Regions from separate parts of the Burkholderia sp. Bp8998 genome, predicted to be linked through region 2. Evidence: riboswitches for the same ligand, from Rfam matches in the RefSeq annotation. Region 2 holds a riboswitch; the other holds the start of a gene.
The links. Region 2 has a riboswitch for cobalamin ahead of cobA (uroporphyrinogen-III C-methyltransferase). Riboswitches for the same ligand answer to the same signal wherever they lie in the genome.
Positions count from the first base shown of each region.

Region 1: another riboswitch for cobalamin. It lies ahead of DIE06_RS04500 (TonB-dependent receptor domain-containing protein); the one in region 2 lies ahead of cobA (uroporphyrinogen-III C-methyltransferase).

Region 1 is NZ_QTQF01000002.1:368,819-374,728, reverse strand. It holds gene DIE06_RS04510 (Lrp/AsnC family transcriptional regulator) at 312-773, opposite strand; gene DIE06_RS04505 (LysE family translocator) at 889-1,527, shown strand; gene DIE06_RS04500 (TonB-dependent receptor domain-containing protein) at 1,642-3,570, opposite strand; cobalamin riboswitch at 3,898-4,091, opposite strand; gene DIE06_RS04495 (AraC family transcriptional regulator) at 4,200-5,246, opposite strand; gene DIE06_RS04490 (hypothetical protein) at 5,416-5,760, shown strand; gene DIE06_RS04485 (Dabb family protein) at 5,750-5,910, shown strand, end outside.
Region 2 is NZ_QTQF01000007.1:121,363-127,272, reverse strand. It holds gene DIE06_RS10500 (cobyrinate a,c-diamide synthase) at 1-543, opposite strand, end outside; gene cobO (cob(I)yrinic acid a,c-diamide adenosyltransferase) at 547-1,149, opposite strand; gene DIE06_RS10490 (cobalamin biosynthesis protein) at 1,184-1,561, opposite strand; gene cobA (uroporphyrinogen-III C-methyltransferase) at 1,558-2,367, opposite strand; cobalamin riboswitch at 2,477-2,712, opposite strand; cobalamin riboswitch at 2,837-3,100, shown strand; gene DIE06_RS10480 (HoxN/HupN/NixA family nickel/cobalt transporter) at 3,284-4,342, shown strand; gene cobW (cobalamin biosynthesis protein CobW) at 4,368-5,456, shown strand; gene cobN (cobaltochelatase subunit CobN) at 5,463-5,910, shown strand, end outside.

The DNA.
Region 1 (5,910 bases), on a different contig from region 2:
CAGCTTATTGGCCTGATGATTGCCAGAAATCGGAAGATGCAGAGTATCGAATCTCAACTTTTATGCAGTCGTAGCTGTCGAAGTCGAGTGCCAGTCGCTCAAGTTGTCGCCAGATCTTGGCGTATTGGGGGGAGCATCGCGGATGCTCGCTGGGACGGATGCCTTTGGGGGGGACGACGTTTCCGCCGTGCGGCGCACTGAAGCCGCGTGTCTGACAACGCGCAGGAAAACCGCGGCGTCGACTGACGTGCTGCGCGCTACACCGATTCGCCGGCAGTTCACGCAACCATCGCGCAACGCGAGGCATCCTGTCACCCCCGCATGCCTTTGTTCGGCGCAACCGGACGCGCGAGCCCGCGCGCCGGCAGCGGCGTCGACATCACGATCGACGTGCGCGTTTCGCCATACAGGTTGATGCGCTCGATCAGTTGCTCGAGGTGCGCCATGCTGACCGCGACGAACCGCATCACGTAGGAATCCGCGCCGGTCACGTGATGGCATTCGACCACCTCGGGAATCGTCTCCAGCAGCTTCAGGAATTTCGCCTTCGCCGGCTGCGGCACCGTGATGCCGATCAGCGCGCTCACCGGGTAGCCGGCCGCGGCCGGATTGACCCGCGCCGTGTAGCCGTCGATCACGCCGGCCGATTCGAGGCGCTTCACGCGTTCCGTCACCGCCGGCACCGACAGGTGAACCTGGCGCGCCAGCTCCGTGTAGCTGATGCGGCCGTTGGCCTGCAGCAGCGCGAGTACCTTCCAGTCGAGTTCGTCCATCGCGGCGGAGTTTTTAAGGTGAAGCGGCCATTTTTCCTTAAAAACCGCCTTCAGCGGCGACCGGATTTTCCCTACGATGCCATTTGATGTCATCGGATGTCGCAAGGAGCCGGCCATGCTGTTCATCAAGTCCGTCGTGATGGGGTTGTCGATCGCGGTGCCGGTCGGCCCGATCGGCATGCTGTGCATCCAGCGCAGCCTGAGCCGCGGCTTTCCTGCGGGGTTCGCGACGGGCATCGGCGCCGCGTGCGCCGATGCGCTCTACGGGCTGCTCGGCGCGCTGGGCGTCGCCGGCATCGTCACCGCGTTCCCGATGCTGACCGTCGCGCTGAAAATCGGCGGCGGCGCGTTCCTCGTGTGGCTGGCCTGGACCATCGCGCGGCAGGCGCCGGCCGCGCCGGCGGCACGGCGCGATTTACCGCGCACGACCGTGCTGCGCGATTTCCTGACGACCTTCGGCCTCACGCTGTCGAACCCGATGACGATCCTGTCGTTCGTCGGGATCTTCGCGGCGCTCGGGCCGCTGGGACGCACGCATGAAGGCGCGATGGGGCCGACTGTGGCGCTGATGGTCGCCGGCGTGTTCCTGGGTTCCGCGACGTGGTGGCTGTGCCTGAGCAGCGCGACGGCCGCATTGCGCACGAAGATGTCGCTGACGTTCATGCACGGGCTGTCGCGCGTGTCCGCCGTCGTGATCGCGGTGTTCGGCGCGATCCAGTTGATGGCGGGCGTGCGCGGCGTCGTGGGGGCGTGACGCGAAACGTGGTGCGACCGAACGCGCTCGCTCGCGGACGGCGGCATTCGCCACGCGGATACCCGTTCGCATCGACGCCCGCGACCGCAGGCGCCGATGCACCGACCACCCCGATCAGAACGTATAGCTGACCTTGCCGAACGCGGTACGGCCGAGCGTGTTGTAGCCGTACGCGGTCATGTACTGACGGTCGAACAGGTTCGACAGCGTCGCCGACACCGTCAGGTGCGCATTGATCTTGTACGACGCGCGCAGGTTCACGGTCAGGTAGGACGGCAGATACGTGGCGTTGGCCGGATCGTCGAACGTCGTGCCGCCGTAGCTCAGCGTCGCCCCCGTGCTCAGCGCGTGCAGGTGCAGCTCGTCCCACGTGTGGTCGACGTTCACGCTGACGGTCTGGCGCGGCCGGCGGTTGAGCCAGCTGTCGTTGGTCTCGTCCTGCGGATTCAGGATCCCGATCGCGACGCTGACCGGCGTCGAGCGGCCGATCGTGCCCTTGTACGACAGGTCGATGCCGCGGATATGCGCGCGGCCGATGTTCATCGGCGAGAACGTCGCGGGGTTGTACGCGATCAGGTTGTTGACGCGCGTGTCGTAGAGCGCGGCGCTGAACGTGCCGTACGCGGTGTTCGCGTCGAGCGCGGCCTCGACCGAATCGCTGCGTTCCGGATTCAGATTCGGGTTGCCGTAACCGGGGTAGTACAGGTCGTTGAACGACGGCAGGCGGAACGCATTGCCGTACGACACGCGCGCCGTATAGACCGGCGTAATGGCCCACGACAGCGCGGCGTTGCCGGTGTTCACGGCCTTCCCGGCGATGATCTCGTGGCGGCCGGCGACGAACATCGTCACGCTTCCGAGCGTGGCCGACTGATGCAGCGAGAACGCGGAATCGTTGCGCGTCGGCACGCCGTCCGGCACGTCGACCGGCAGGAACGCCTGTTCGCGCGTGAAGTCGTACGCGATCTTCGTCTCGCCCGACAGCGGCAGGCCGAACAGATGGAAGCCGTGCGCCTGATGGGTCAGCGACGTCGACGAACTGATGCGCTGCGAGTTGATCTGGTCGGTCGGGAGGGTCGGGTCGCTCGCATACAGGAACTGGCGGTCGTTCGCATAACCGAACGACTGGTCGAATTGCGTGTCGGGCGAGATGTCGAGATGGAACGCGATGCCGGTCGTCAGCTGATGATCGAGCTCGCGGTTCGCAAAGCCGGCGTTGTCGAAGGACAGGTCGGAGCGGTGGTACAGCGCGAACGTCGAGATCGACCAGTTGTCGCGCGCATAGCCGAGGCGCGCATCGAGATCCTGCGCGTGATACGGATTGCGGCCGTCCTCGTGGTACGGCAACACGGGCCGCGTCGCGTCGATGCCGGCCGTGTTGTAGTCGTGCAGGCCGAGCGTGTAGGTGAGGCCGCCGAGCGTGGCCAGCGGCCCCGTCGACGGCACGGTGCCCGACGTGCGCAACTGCGTGTCGAAGGTCTTGTTCGAGCCGCCACCGAATGACACGGTGGTCTGGTTCGGCTGGCCCGCGGCGCGGCGCGTGAACAGTTGCACGACGCCGCCCATCGCGTTCGCGCCGAACGACGCGGCGGCCGGCCCCGAGATCACCTCGACGCGCTCGAACGCTTCGGTCGGCAGGTCGGCCCACGGCGCGATGCCGGTGGTCGGCGAGCCGATCCGGACGCCGTCGATGAACACCGCGACCTGGCTGGCCGACGAGCCGCGGATGCTGACGGACGCGGACGAGCCTGGGCCGCCGTTCTGCGAGACGGTCACGCCCGGCAGCGTCGCGAGCGCCTGCGTGATGCTCGGGTCGCTCGGCGACAGCCGGTCGAGGTCGGCGCGCGTGAGCACCTGCGTCGTCGCATAACGCTGGTCGAACGACTCGGGCAGGTGCCGCGTGTCGGTCACGCTGATCGTCGGCAGGTCGGCGCCTTCGGCGGGTTGGGGCGGCTGCGCGAGCGCCGTGTCGCCGGCGGCGTGGGCGATCGGGGAGAGCAGCGCGGTGGCGGCGGACGTGGCGAGAAGATGGCGAAGATTCATGAGGCGGCGAGCGTGATCGTGTTGCGGGTACGGCGAGCGTAAGCCGGTGGCGGTGCATACCGCCGGGTTATTGGTGGTCTATCGCGAGACCGGACAGCGTGGGCGGTGGTCGCGCGTGTCGTCATCGCATGTGCCAGACGACAGGGCGCGGCACACGTGTACGGACACGCCGCGCGGACGGGCGGCGCAACGGCGCGACACTTCCGGCGTGGAAGCGGAGGCGGAAAGACGGGACATCTGAAGGGTCCTGAGGTCGGGTCGTCCATGCAACGGGGCGACCGCCAAAGGCGGTGCTGGCGCATCGGGACACCCCGCCCGGTGCGGCTGCCTGGACCTCGGGTCGATGGCAGGTCTCCTGGCTTGCGGGTCGCTATTCGCACCGGCCTTCCCGGTTTCCCAGTGGCGTGGGGTGGTGCGAATTCGCCGCTCACAGTTGCGGGGGCAGCCGCAGATTCGAGGCACTGCCTCTCCTGCGTTCCCTTTTGATCCCGTCTCCGGGAACCATCAGCGCGCAAGCGTAATGGCGAGCGCTCCGGCGCGTCAATTATCGAGGTGTGCAGGGATGCGAAAAAACGTCAGTGTTCGCCGAATGCTTTCCAAAACCTTTCTTCCGAGGCAGTCGAACCGCTTTACGTCTGATGAAACGGGGCATTGGCAGCACTGCACTCGCGCCGGAACCGGCTCGGCGCGATACCCGTCCATCGCACGAACGCCCGCCGAAACGCTTCCTCGCCGCCGAACCCGAGATGCGTGGCGATCCGCGCGACCGGCCAGTCCGACTCGCGCAGGCAGCGCCGCGCGGCGTCGGCCAGGCACTGTTCGCGCAACGCGTGATAGCCGCTGCCTTCGGCGGCCAGCCGCCGCCGCAACGTCGCCTCGCTGACGCCGAGCCACGCCGCCAGCTCCGCGAGCGCGGGCAGCGCCTGCTCGCGCGCGAGTGCCGCGTCGAGAAAGCCGCGCACCTGCTGCGTCCATGACATGACGGCCGGCGCGGCATCGATCAGACGAAACGGGAAATCCACGAGGAACGCGGCGAGTTCGCCCGGCTGCCGGATCACGCGGGCATCGAGCCGCGCCGCGTCGAACGCGAAGCCGTAGGTCTTGCGGCCGACGTCGACCGGCGCGTTGAACAGCCCGAGCAGCGGCATCGCGTCGTCGCGACGCGGATGGCCGAGCCAGACTGCGTCCGGCCGCAGCGGTTGCCCGATCAGCCAGCCGAACAGCTGCAGATAGCAGAACAGCCCCGTCAGGTCGACAAGGCATGCGGCCGGGCTGCGCGTGCGGCGCAGCGAATCCATCCGGAACGTCGCACGGCCGTCGCGCACCGCGAGCGACAGCACGCCGGCGCGCGGCGTGAGCATCTCGCAGAACTCGGCGGCGCAGCGGATCGCGTCGGCGAGCGTCGCGCAACTGAGCAGGCAGCGGCACATCAGGTCGACTTCCTGCTTGCGCATCGGCGGATGGCCGTCGCCGCGCGCGACCTGCGCTTCGAGCCGCTCGATCGCGTCGCGGTACAGCGCGACGAAGCCGCCGGGTGTCGTCGGCGGGGCAGCAGCAACGGCAGGCGTCGCAGGCCGTTGCGCCGGCGGCGCGCCGCTGCGTGCCAGCTCGTCGAGCAGGCGGGCGCCGAGGCCCGGCAGCACGCGGCCGCGTGCCGGCAATACGCGCTGTTTCATACGTTTCCCGATCTGAGCGTTGCGACAGGGGTTGGTGAGCGGCCCGGTAGGGGTTGGCCGACCGCCGCCACGCAAGAATGCTATCCACGCCGGCCGCTTCCGGCCTCGCCGGAACGGCGTAGGCGGCCGGTACCGCATTCCGCCACGAACCATCCGGGACGACCCGCGAATGATCCAGATCGTAGACGAAATCACCCTCGCGCCCGAGCGCATTCCCGACGTGCTGGCACTGCTGCGCGACCGCTATTTGCCGGGCCACGCGGCGCGCGGACTGACGGCGGCCGGCCGCTGGGTGTCGCCGCCCGTCGCGGTGCCGGGGCAGCCGAGCACGCTGTGGCTGACGTGGCAGGTCGCCGATGCGCCGTCGTACTACCGGATGCGCGCGCTGACCGATGGCGACGTGGTCGCATTCTGGATGGCCGTCGACGTGCTGTGCGACGCGCGCCGCCGCCATGTGATGACCGACGCCGACGCATCGCTGCCCGCACTGACGGAGGTCGACCATGCGGCATGACACGGCGCAGGTATTCGTTTCGGCGACCGACGATGCCGGTGCGATCGAGCGCGCATTGCGCGACGCCGCGCAGGCGCTGCCCGGCGCGACCCGCGTGGTGCTCGCGCGCAATCTCGACGGCTGCTGGGGCGCGGGCGATTACACGCTCGA
Region 2 (5,910 bases):
GGGCAGCGCGATGCCCGCATCGGCCGGCACGTGCCCGAGCCAGCGCAAGTCGTCCGGCAGCGCCTGCTGCAACAGCTCCGCGTGTCGCGGCGACCCGACGCGGTTCGCCAGCACGCCGTGAAACGGCACCTCCGGCCGGAACCGCGCGAGCCCGAACGCGATCGCCGCGAACGTCTGCGCCATCGCCTTCGCGGAAATCACCGCGACGACCGGCACGCCGAACGCGGCCGCGAGATCGGCGCTGCTCGGCGTGCCGTCGAACAAGCCCATCACGCCTTCGATCAGGATCAGGTCCGCGTCGCGCGCCGCATCGGCGAGCAGCGCGCGGCAGCCGGCTTCCCCGACCATCCCGAGGTCGAGCGCATGCACGGGGGCGCCGCTGGCGCGTTCGAGCAGCATCGGATCGAGAAAATCCGGGCCGGTCTTGAACACGCGCACGCGCCGGCCGAGCCGCCGGTGCAGCCGCGCGAGGCCGGCCGTCACCGACGTCTTGCCCTGGCCGGACGCGGGTGCGCTGACGAACAGCGCGGGGCAGGCCGGCATCGGTCAGAACTCCACGCCGCGCTGTGCCTTCACGCCTTGCTCCTTGTACGGATGCTTGACGAGCCGCATTTCGGTGACGAGGTCGGCCGCATCGATCAGCGCATCGGGCGCATGCCGGCCGGTGACGACGACGTGCACCGAATCCGGCCGCGCGACGATCGTCGCGAGCACTTCGTCGAGCGGCAGGTATTCGTACTTCAGCACGGTGTTCAGCTCGTCGAGGATCACCATCCGGTACTCGCCGCTCTCGATCATCCGGCGCGCCTCGTCCCAGCCCTTGCGCGCGGTCGCGATGTCGGCGTCGCGATTCTGCGTGTTCCACGTATAGCCGTCGCCCATCGTCACGAAGTCGCATTCCGCGACCGCGCCGAGGAAGTCGCGCTCGGACGTGTGCAGCGCGCCCTTGATGAACTGCACGACGCCGAGCCGCATGCCATGGCCGAGCACGCGCACGGCCATGCCGAACGCGGCCGTGCTCTTGCCCTTGCCGTTGCCGGTGTTGACGATCAGCAGGCCCTTTTCCTGGGTGGCGGCAGCCTGCTTCTTTTCATGGCCGGCGCGGCGGCGTTCGGTCATCCGCTGATGGGATTCGGCATCGGTCTTCATCGGGAATCGTCCTGTCGAAAGCGAAACAAAGGGTTCAGAGCGGGCCGGCGAGCGCGACCGTCACGCCGTCCCGGATGGATTTGGGGCCGAGCAGCCGGCCATTGGGCGCCGCGAGCCGCGCGCACGGCTCGGCCACGCCCGCGACGCCGAAACGCGCGAGGGCGGCAGCCGACGGGCCGCTCAATGCCGGTTCGGGACACTGCGCGAGCTGCGCTGCGTCGAACGCAACCAGCGGCCAGCCGCGGCGCGCGCACAGCGTGCGCAGCGGCCGGGCATGCGCCTTGTCGGCGAGCGTCGCGACGACGGCCGGCTCGGCGCCCGGGTAGTGCGCCAGCGCCGCGCGGATCGCGGCATCGAGTTGCGCGGCCGTCACGCCGGCGCGGAAACCGACGCCGAGCGCGACGCGCATCATGCGCGGCCGCCGAGCGCCGCGCGCACCGCCGGATCGTCGGCGAGTGCCGCGACGCGGCCGATCACGACGATCGCGGGCGAACCGATACCGGTCGCGCCCACGCGTTCGACGACCGTGTCGAGCGTCGCGAGCACGTGCCGCTGCGCATCGCGCGTCGCGTTCTCGATCGCCGCGCACGGCGTGTCGCCGGGCACGCCGCCGTCACGCAGCGCGGCCACGATCGCGTCGAGCCGGCGTATGCCCATGTAGATCACGATCGTCATCCGCGTCGCGGCGAGCGCGCGCCAGTCGGGTTCGTCGGCGCCCGCGCCGTGGCCCGTGACGAAGATCACGCCCTGCGCGTCGCCGCGATGCGTGACCGGAATGCCGAGCGCGGCCGGGGCCGCGATCCCGGCCGTGATGCCGTTCACGACCTCGACCGGGAAACCCGCCGCACCGAGCGCGAGCAACTCCTCGCCGCCGCGGCCGAACACGAACGGATCGCCGCCCTTGAGCCGTGCGACGCTGCGGCCCGCGCGCAGGTGCGCGAGCATCGCGGCGACGATCGTTTGCTGCGGCGTCGACGCATGGCCGCCGCGCTTGCCGACATGCTCGATACGCGCGTCGGCGCGCGCATGGCGCAATACGTCGGGGTTCACGAGATCGTCGACGAGCAGCACGTCGGCCGCGGCGATCGCGCGCACGGCCTTCAGCGTCAGCAGATCGGCGTCGCCGGGGCCGGCGCCGACGAGCCAGGCGCGGCTCATCGGACGCGGCACGGCGCACACCGTGTCGTAGCGGTGGAAAGGGGACAGCGAGCGGCACATCGGCGGCCGGCGGACAGGCAAGGCATGACGGATCGGGCAAAGCCCGCGCGAGCGCGGGCGGAAAGCGCACCCCATCCGTCCCCCGCGGATCGGGCGTTCGGCGAGCAGCGGGCTCGCCCCTTGCGTCGGCCGGTATCCGGGCTGGCCGCTTGCCAGGCCGCAGCCTTCCCGCCCGCTGAAGGGCAGTGGCATCGCGGGCGGCCTGGGCGCGTGCGGGGGAACCGCGGCGCGCGGGCGGCGTACCGTTGCGGGGACAGCACAGGCCGGGCGGACCTCCGCCTCCTGTTTCCCGTTTAACTGCGTGCGCGGAATACGCATGCGAGCACCGAACGCGGCGCATACGATAGCACAGCGGTCGGCCCGCGCGAACCCGCCGTGCGGGCGCCGCGAGCGGCCCCCGCACGGTGCGCGGCCACGCCGAACGCGCCGCGGCGGCCCGTTCCGCCTTGACGCTCCCCGCACCGCCGCCTACACTCGCACGCGTTTCGGTGCTCGCGCGCGCTCCTCCGGCGCGCGCAGTTAAACGGGAAACAGGGAGCCTGCCTGCGCCGCAGTCGAGCCAACCTGTGCTGCCCCCGCAACGGTAAGCGAACGCGTCGCGCCCAGCGCGATGCAGCGCCGCTTCGCCGCATGCCTGCCGCATGCGGACGACCGCCACTGGATGCCGCGCATCCGGGAAGGCGAAGCGGCGTGTTCGTCAGCCCGGATACCGGCCGAAACGTTGGGGTTCAGCGCCGCGGGGAGGCGGCGCATCGTCCACGGCCGCCGTTCGCCGGACGCCCGAGCGTTGCCCGCTTCCTCCGCCGATCCGTCAACCGCTGCGCGCGGGCCGGGGCGAGGAACGGCCGGCGCCGCGCGCCGGGCCGACGACGGCCGTGTTGGCATTCATCATGTCGACCGTTCGCAAAGGAGCATCATGCTCGACTCGTTCTTCCGTCTGTTCAACGACAGCCCGTCCGGGCTGCGCGGCAAAATCATCGCGATCTATTCTTTGCTCGTCGCGTTCAACGCCGGCGCGTGGATCTGGGCATTCGTCGCGTTTCGCGACCAGCCCGTGCTGCTGGGTACCGCGCTGCTCGCCTACGTGTTCGGGCTGCGCCATGCGGTCGACGCCGACCATATCGCCGCGATCGACAATGTCACGCGCAAGCTGATGCAGGAGGGCCGTAGCCCGCTCGGCGCGGGCCTGTTCTTCTCGCTCGGCCACTCGACGGTGGTGATCGTGATGTCCGTGGCGGTCGCGCTGACCGCGGCATCGCTCGCGCGCTTCGAGAGCATGAAGACCTGGGGCGGCGTGATCAGCACGAGCGTGTCGGCATTCTTCCTGCTGGTGCTCGCAGCCGCCAACCTGCTGATCCTGATCTCCGTCTACCGGACGTTTCGCGCGGCCCGCCGCGGCGAGCCGATCGTCGACGCCGACCTCGACATGCTGATGAACCAGCGCGGCGTGCTGGCCCGCCTGTTCCGGCCTCTGTTCCGCCTCGTGTCGCGCAGCTGGCACCTGTATCCGGTCGGCTTCCTGTTCGGCTTCGGCTTCGATACCGCGACCGAAATCGCGCTGTTCGGCATCTCGGCCACGCAAGTGCAGGGCGGCCTGTCGTTCTGGTCGGTGATGGTGTTGCCGGTGCTGTTCACCGCCGGCATGACGCTCGTCGACACGACCGACGGCATCCTGATGATGGGCGCGTACCGCTGGGCATACGTGCGGCCGATCCGCAAGATCTACTACAACATGACGATCACGTTCGTGTCGGTGCTGGTTGCCGCGCTGATCGGCGGCATCGAGGTGCTCGCGCTGCTCGCGGATAAACTCTCGCTGCAGGGCCCGGTGTGGAATTTCTCGACGATGGTCGCCTCGCATTTCGGGATGCTCGGCTACGTCGTGATCGGCCTGTTCCTCGCGTGCTGGATCGTATCGGCCGCGATCTACCGCATCAAACGCTACGACGAGATCGACGTGACGCTCTCGGCCTGACTCCCTTTTCGACACAGGACCCACCATGACCCTACGCAAGCTTCCCGTCACGATCGTCACGGGCTTTCTCGGCAGCGGCAAGACCACGCTGATGCGCCACATCCTGCAGCACGCCGGAGGCCGCCGCATCGCGGTGATCGTCAACGAATTCGGCGAACTCGGCATCGACGGCGAAATCCTCAAGGGCTGCGGGATCGGCTGCGAGGATGCGGAGGGCGCACCGGGCGAAGCGTCGGGCCAGCTGTACGAACTCGCGAACGGCTGCCTGTGCTGCACCGTGCAGGAGGAGTTCTATCCGGTGATGGAAGCGCTCGTCGAGCGCCGCGCCGACATCGATCACGTGCTGATCGAGACGTCGGGCCTCGCGCTGCCGAAGCCGCTCGTGCAGGCCTTCAACTGGCCGACGATCCGCAACAGCTTCACGGTCGACGCGGTCGTGACCGTCGTCGACGGGCCGGCCGCCGCGAGCGGCCAGTTCGCCGAGAACCCGCAGGCTGTCGACGCGCAGCGCCGCGCCGATCCAAATCTCGACCATGAGTCGCCGCTGCACGAACTGTTCGCCGACCAGCTGTCGTCCGCCGATCTCGTGATCGTGAACAAGGCCGACCTCGTCGCCGACGCGCAGTTCGCCGCGGTCGAAGCCGCGATCCGCGAGGAAATCCCGCCGCAGGTGAAGATCGTGCGCGCGACGCGCGGCGAGCTCGACCTCGCGATGCTGCTGGGCCTCGAATCTGCATCGGAGGAAACGATCCATCTGCGGCACGACCATCACGGCTCGGCCGACGACGGCGATCACGACCACCATCACGACGATTTCGATTCGGTGGTGGTGTCGGGCGACGCGGGGTCGCGCGAGGCGACGATCGCTGCGCTGCAGCGCGTGGTCGAGACGCACACGATCTACCGCGCGAAAGGCTTCGCGGCGCTGCCCGACGCACCGATGCGACTCGTGATCCAGGGCGTCGGCCGCCGCTTCGACAGCTATTTCGACCGTCGCTGGCAGGACGGCGAAACGCGTGCGAGCCGCTTCGTGCTGATCGGCGAGGAGCTCGACGCAGCCGCGCTGCAGCGCGCGTTCGACGCCGCGTGCGCGGCCGACGTGCAACAGGCGTAACGCGCGATGCATCTGCTGCGCACCACGCCGGGTGGCTTCGTCGACGATACGCAGGGTGTCGTCCGGATCGACCAGCAGCCGGCCGACATCGTGATCCTGAGCTCGGCCGACACGACGCTGTCGCTGCTGGCCAGCGTCGTGCCGAAGCTGCCGGCCGGCTTTCCGAGCGTGCGGCTCGCGAACGTCACGTTCCTGCGGCAGCCGGCGTCGGTCGATTTCTATGTCGACGACGTGCTGCGTCACGCGATGACGGTCGTGATCGATCATCTCGGCGGCGAGGCGTACTGGCCGTACGGGATCGAACAGGCCGTGTCGCTCGCGTCCAAGCGCGGGCAACGGCTCGCGATGTTCTCCGGCGACCTGCAGGAAGACCCGAACCTCGTCGCGAAGAGCACGGTCGCGCCCGACCTGTGCCGGCTGTGGTGGCGTTATCTGCGCGAAGGCGGAATGCACA